DNA from 3 places in the Nonomuraea sp. NPDC059194 genome. Region 1 is predicted to be linked to each of the others. Evidence: riboswitches for the same ligand, from Rfam matches in the RefSeq annotation. Region 1 holds a riboswitch; each other region holds the start of a gene.
The links. Region 1 has a riboswitch for cobalamin ahead of cobN (cobaltochelatase subunit CobN). Riboswitches for the same ligand answer to the same signal wherever they lie in the genome.

Region 1 (2,173 bases):
TCAGCTCCACGAAGGCGCGGGCGGCGACGAGCATCAGCGGGACCACGTCGGCGACGCCCACGGGCAGGCCGGGCCGTACCCCGCCGAGCAGCAGCACTCCGCCGGACGGCGAGGTGGCCAGGAAGGCCACGTCGGCCCCGCAGGACAGCACGTCGCCGGTGCCGTCGTCCAGCGCGAAGAGGAAGCGGCCTGACAGCGCGGCCAGCTCGGGCGCGGCGCACAGCCCGCGGTCCAGGGCGGCGACCAGTGGCCGGACGTCCACCAGGGACGAGGGGGCGCGGCCCGCCAGAGGGGAGGCGAGGATGTTGCGCACCCGCTCGTGGGTTTCGGACGGCAGCAAGCCCGCCGCCGCCATCCGCGCCGCGAACTCCGAGGGCGCGCGCAGGCCACGGACCTGGACGTTCGCCCGGGAGGTCAGCTCGATCACGCCGGATCCGAGCGTGGCGGCGCAGTCCGCCAGCTCCCTGAGCTGGGCGGAGGTGAGCGCGCCGCCCGGGATGCGGACCCTGGCCAGGGCCCCGTCGGCGGCGGTGTGGACCTGCAGCGCCCCAGGACACGCATCAAGGCGTGCTTGTCCCGAAAAGTCATTTATGTCCACGCGGAGGATGGTAACCCGTCCAAAACCCTCTAGTCTGATCGCAGACGAGGGCGACGGAGGAAGCCGGTGCGAAGCCGGCGCGGTCCCGCCACTGTGACCGGGGAGCGAACCCCACCGCAGGCCACTGTCCGGCGACGGATGGGAAGGCCGGGGTGAGCGTCGATCCGGGAGCCAGGAGACTCCCGCTCTCGTGACACCCGCGACCGGGGCGAGGACCCCGAGGGAGGAGTTCCCTGTGCCCGAGAGCACGGCCGTTCTGCTGCTGTCGACCTCCGACACCGACCTGCTCAGCGCGAGGGCGAGCGGCGCGCCGTACCGGCTGGGAAACCCCGCCAGGCTCACGGTCGACGACCTGCCCGCGCTGGTCGAGGGTACGGACCTGGTGGTGGTGCGGCTCCTCGGCGGGCGCAGGGCCTGGGAGGACGGGCTCGACCACCTGCTGGCGGGCCCGCGTCCCGTGGTGGTGCTGGGCGGCGAGCAGGCGCCCGACGCCGAGCTGATGGAGCTGTCCACGGTCAGCGGCGGCGTCTGCGCCGAGGCGCACGCCTACCTCGCCCACGGCGGCCCGTCGAACCTGGCCGAGCTGCACTCCTTCCTGTCCGACACGGTGCTGCTGACCGGGCACGGGTTCGCCGCGCCCGAGCCGACCCCGACCTGGGGGCTGCTCGACATGGAGGGCGCCGTCTCCGAGGGCCCCGTCGTCGGGGTGCTCTACTACCGGGCCCACCACATGGCGGGCAACACCGGGTTCGTCCGGACGCTCTGCGAAGCGATCGGGGAGGCGGGCGGGCGCGCGCTGCCGATCTTCTGCTCCTCGCTCCGTACGGCCGAGCCCGAGCTGCTCGACACGCTGCGGACCGCCGACGCGCTCGTGGTAACCGTCCTGGCCGCCGGGGGCACCAAGCCCGCGACCGCGGGAGCGGGCGGCGACGACGCGGCCTGGGACGTGGGCGCGCTGGCCGAGCTCGACGTGCCGATCCTGCAGGGGCTCTGCCTCACCACGAGCAGGCAGGCGTGGGAGGAGAACGACGACGGCCTGTCGCCGCTCGACGCGGCCTCGCAGGTGGCGATCCCCGAGTTCGACGGGCGGATCATCACGGTGCCGTTCTCGTTCAAGGAGGTCGACGAGGACGGGCTGACCGTCTACGCGGCCGACCCCGAGCGCGCGGCCCGCGTGGCGGGCACCGCCGTACGGCACGCGCGGCTCAGGCACGTCCCGAACGCCGAGAAGAAGCTCGTGGTGATGCTCTCGGCCTACCCGACCAAGCACTCGCGCGTCGGCAACGCGGTCGGCCTCGACACGCCCGCGAGCACGGTGAAGCTGCTGGCCAGGCTCGCCGAGGAGGGCTACGACCTGGGCGAGGGCCTGCCCGGCGTCGCCGACGGCGACGGCGACGCGCTCATCCACGCGCTCATCGCGGCGGGCGGCCAGGACCAGGAGTGGCTGACCGAGGACCAGCTCGCCGCCAACCCGGTGCGCATCTCCGCCGACGCCTACCTCGCCTGGTACGGCACGCTGCCCGAGGAGCTGCGCGAGGCGATGGAGCGGCACTGGGGGCCGCCGCCCGGCGAGCT
Region 2 (2,173 bases), on a different contig from region 1:
CGCGATCATCGAGATCACGAGGACCACGAGGGCGGCGGCGACCCACAGCGGTCTGGCCCTGGCGGGCACGCGCGGCTTCACTGGCTCGCGTCGGCCTTGCGTACGGCCTCGCCGATCGCGGTGGCCAGGTCCACGATGCGCGGACCCCACCGGGAGGCGATGTCGTCGTCGAGCTGGATGACGCGGTCGTTCTTGACCGCCTTCAGGTTCTGCCATCCTGGCCGCTTGGCCAGCGTCTCCTTGCTCTGCTGGCAGCACTTCACGTCGGCCAGGAAGATCAGGTCGGGGTCGGCCTTCGCCACGAACTCCGCCGACAGCTTGGGATAGCCGCCGGCCGCCTCGGGAGCCTTGTCGGCCACGTTGACCAGGCCGAACATGCCGTAGATCTGGCCGATGAACGTGGTGGAGGTGGCGGCGTAGGGCGTGGTGTCGAGCTCGTGGTAGTAGGTGAGCTTCTTGGCCTGCGGCGCGGCCGCGGCGAGCTCTTCCAGCTTGCCCTTCATCCCGGCGACGACCTCGTCGGCCTTGGCCTTGTTGCCGGTGGCGACGCCGAGGTCGACGATCTCGTCATAGGCCTCGTCGATCTTGGTGGCGGCGGGCTCCACCAGAACGGGGACGTTCACCTTGGCGAGCTGGGCGGCGACCTTGTCGTCCGAGGCGACGACGAGGTCGGGCTTGTGCGCGATGATCGCCTCGACGTTCGGGTTGAAGCCCGACAGGTCGGTCTTGGGGGCGTCCGCCGGATAGGTGGACATCTCGTCGACTGCGATGACCTGGGGGCCCGCGCCGATCGCGAACAGCGTCTCGGTGGCGGTCGGCGAGATCGAGACGATGCGCTCGGGCTTCTTGGCGATGGTGACCGCGCCGTTGCCCGCCTGCACGGTGGCGGGGAAGGCGGCGTCCTGCGCGGCGGGGGCGCTCGATGCGGGACTGGGGGCGGGTGCGGAAGCGGGGGCGGAAGCGGGGGCGGAGGTGGGGGCGGTCTGGCCGCAACCGGCCAGGACGACCGTTCCCAGCAGCGCGCCCGCGAAGACCGTGCGTACGGGCCTCACGAGTAGTCCTTTCACACTGTCGGAACCGAGAGACCCGCGAATGTGCGACGGATCACCCTTTTCCACGAGGGTTGATGACGTCGGCGCGGCGGCAGGCGACCTGGCTATGACAGTTGCGGGACAGCGCCGGATTCACACCGGACTTCGCTGCAACGCTGCGCGTCGGACAAACGCTATCAATCCTCCGCGCAAGGCCGAAGTCAAGGGGTGGTGAGCTGGGCCTCCGCCTCGGCGATGATCTCCTGCAGGTGCAGGCCACGCGCCGCGTCGAGCGGGTGGCCGCCGCCCCGCCGTACGGTGGCCGCGAACTCCTCGGCCACCACGTCGAGCGGGTCGTCGTCGAAGGCGGGCAGTTGGACGCTGCCGGCGGCGCCGTACACCTCGACGCGCATGGGAGTGAAGTCGCCCGCGGCGGACATCGACATCGATACTTCGCTGACCGCGCCGCCCTCGTGGTCGAGGAGCAGGCCCATCCACCTGAGCGGGTCGCCGTGGGCGCGCACGCCCACCACCCTGCCGAGGGCGGCGTCGAGCAGGTCGATGACATGTGGCCCGACGTCGAGGAGCGCGCCGCGTTCCAGCCGCCACGGTGTGGCGAACGGCCCGCCGCCCGTGAGCGTGCCTGAGACGGCCGTCGCTTGGCCGCCGAACGCCTCGACCTCGGCGCACCTGGACAGGAACTCCCGCGCCTGCGGCGAGTAGCGCAGCGTGAGCAGCATCTGGGACGGCACGCCCGCCTCCGCCACCGCGCCGGCGAGCCTGCGCGCGCCGTCGAGGTCGGCCGCCAGCGGCTTCTCCAGCAGCAGCGCCTTGCCCGCCTTGGCGGCCAGCACACCGAGCTCGGCCTGTACGGCAGGCGGCACGCAGAAGGCCACCGCCTCCACGTTGTCGAACAGCTCCTCGATCCGCTCGTAGACGGGAGCGCCCAGCCTGGCCGCCGCCTCGGGACGGCGGGCCCACACGCCCGCGAGCCTCGTGTGCGGGCCCTTGGCCAGCATCGGCGCGTGCGCCATCTCCGCCCACGGGCCCGCGCCCACCAGTCCTACCGCCAATGGCTCCATGGGCCTTCACCTTAGATGAGTAGGGGCCTACTCATGCGCCGAGCCCGCGACGGACGGACG
Region 3 (2,173 bases), on a different contig from region 1:
CTGGGCGCGCTGGGCGCGCTGGGCGCGCTGGCCTGCCTGTCCGGCTGCGGCACGCCCACGCGACAGGTTCCGAGCTTCTCCGTCGTGCCAGGCGGCGAGGCCTGGATCCCCGTCGCGCGGGCCCTTGAAGGGCAGCTCAGGCGCGGCGGGATGTCGGCAGGGGGCACCAGGCTGACCGTGACGGGCCTGCCCGCGCTCGCCGCCGCCGAGATCAGCAGGTCGAAGGAGATCGGCACGCCTCTGGCCAGGCTCGTCGGCGACGTCGAGGCCCTGGTGGTCACCGACGCCTCCCTGTTTCGCGAGTTCGACGAGTTCGCCCGGCGGCTGGTCGCCGACCCCGGCGGCACCGTGCTGGGCGGCAGGCCGCAGGGGGAGACCGACCACCTGCTGTTCGGGCTGGTCGCCCGCGGCCTCGGTGCCGACGCCAGAGTGCTCGACTACGCCGGCTACCCCACCACGAACGACGCGGCCGAGGCGCTGCTGGCCGGCCGGGTCGCCATCGCCGCGGGTCCGCTCGGCGAGTGGCGCAAGCCCCTCGACAAGGGGCGCGTCAGGGTGCTGGCCGTCTCCTCGGCCGAACGGGTCGAGGGCGTCGATGCGCCGACCCTGCTGGAGTCGGGCGTGCGGGTCGACTTCGCCGACTGGTGCGGCGTGCTCGGGCCCAAGGAGATGGGCGAGGGCGAACGCGCCCAGGCGGTCGAGCTCCTCGACGAGGTCGTCGGGTCCGAGCGGTGGCGGGAGGCCTGCCGTACGAAGGGCTGGAAACCGATCCCGCTCAGTGGCGACGACTTCGGCCAGTGGTTCGGCTCCGAGGTCGAGAGGACCCGCGAAGTGCTCAAGGACCTCGGCCTGATCGACACAACTTGTTGGGGTAGTTGCGTCCGCGGCCACTAGATGTAGGATCCTGGTCGTCGCTGGTTCGCCCGAGCAGGGCGAAGCAAAAGGGAAGCCGGTGAGATTCCGGCACTGCCCCGCAGCGGTGAGCGGGAACGACCGCCGTCACGAAGCACTGGGCCCATGGCCTGGGAAGCGACGGCCAGTAGGAAGCTGACGTACGCCCGCGAGTCCGAAGACCTGCCAGCGGTATGACCTGTCCAAGGCCTCGAGGGAGGGCCAGGGGGCCCTGCGGCGTGCCCGCGTGCTCTCGCCTGCCCTCACGGGGGCGAAGCTCGCGAGGAGAGAGCGTGACGCAGATCGTAGAGGTGGATCGCCGGCTGGCCATCGAGGAGGCCGCCGCCAGGGTGATCACCGATCCGGAGAACTCCAGGGTCGCCGCCAGGCTGCTGGCCGAGGAGATCGCCGACGAGGCCGCCGCCCACGGCGTGCGGACCTTCTCCGAGTCGATCGCGGCCACCCACGCCGCGGGTCTGCTGCAGGACGGGCTGGCCGCCTTCGTGGCCGCCAACGCCGCCGCCCTCGACGCGCTCGTGGACGAGGGCGCCGACGACAGGTTCGAGTACTTCGGCCTGCGTACTGTCTACGACCGCTACCTGCTGCGCCACCCGGAGACCCGCGGCGTGCTCGAACGCCCGCAGCACTTCATGCTGCGCGTCGCGTGCGGCCTGTCGGCGTCGGTCGCCGAGGCCGCCGAGCTGTACGCGCTGATGTCCACGCTGTCGTACCTGCCCAGCTCGCCCACTTTGTTCAACTCCGGCTCGCGCCGCGCCCAGCTGTCGTCCTGCTTCCTGCTCGACTCGCCGCGTGACGAGCTGGAGGGGATCTACGAGCGCTACGGCCAGGTCGCCAGGCTGTCGAAGTACGCCGGCGGCATCGGCATCGCCTGGACCAGGGTGCGTTCGCGCGGCTCGCTGATCCGCGGTACCAACGGCCACTCGAACGGCATCGTCCCCTGGCTGCGCACGCTCGACGCCAGCGTCGCCGCCGTCAACCAGGGCGGCCGCCGCAAGGGTGCGGCCTGCGTCTACCTGGAGACCTGGCACGCCGACATCGAGGAGTTCCTCGAACTGCGCGACAACACCGGCGAGGAGGCGCGCCGCGCCCACAACCTCAACCTCGCCAACTGGGTGCCCGACGAGTTCATGCGCCGCGTCGAGGCGGACCAGACGTGGTCGCTGTTCGACCCGAAGCAGGTGCCGCACCTCACCGACCTGTACGGCGAGGCCTTCGACGAGGCATACAAGGCCGCCGAGGCGGCGGGCCTGTACACCCGCCA

Region 2: another riboswitch for cobalamin. It lies ahead of ACFXJ8_RS04770 (ABC transporter substrate-binding protein); the one in region 1 lies ahead of cobN (cobaltochelatase subunit CobN).
Region 3: another riboswitch for cobalamin. It lies ahead of ACFXJ8_RS13615 (ribonucleoside-diphosphate reductase subunit alpha); the one in region 1 lies ahead of cobN (cobaltochelatase subunit CobN).

Annotation. Positions count from the first base shown of each region.
Region 1 covers NZ_JBHZBH010000001.1:280,721-282,893, forward strand. Annotated here, with positions in the region: gene cobG (precorrin-3B synthase) at 1-598, opposite strand, end outside; cobalamin riboswitch at 616-796, shown strand; gene cobN (cobaltochelatase subunit CobN) at 834-2,173, shown strand, end outside.
Region 2 covers NZ_JBHZBH010000002.1:433,504-435,676, forward strand. Annotated here, with positions in the region: gene ACFXJ8_RS04765 (FecCD family ABC transporter permease) at 1-81, opposite strand, end outside; gene ACFXJ8_RS04770 (ABC transporter substrate-binding protein) at 78-1,052, opposite strand; cobalamin riboswitch at 1,125-1,245, opposite strand; gene ACFXJ8_RS04775 (Gfo/Idh/MocA family protein) at 1,253-2,113, opposite strand.
Region 3 covers NZ_JBHZBH010000008.1:131,916-134,088, forward strand. Annotated here, with positions in the region: gene ACFXJ8_RS13610 (Bug family tripartite tricarboxylate transporter substrate binding protein) at 1-894, shown strand, start outside; cobalamin riboswitch at 899-1,097, shown strand; gene ACFXJ8_RS13615 (ribonucleoside-diphosphate reductase subunit alpha) at 1,185-2,173, shown strand, end outside.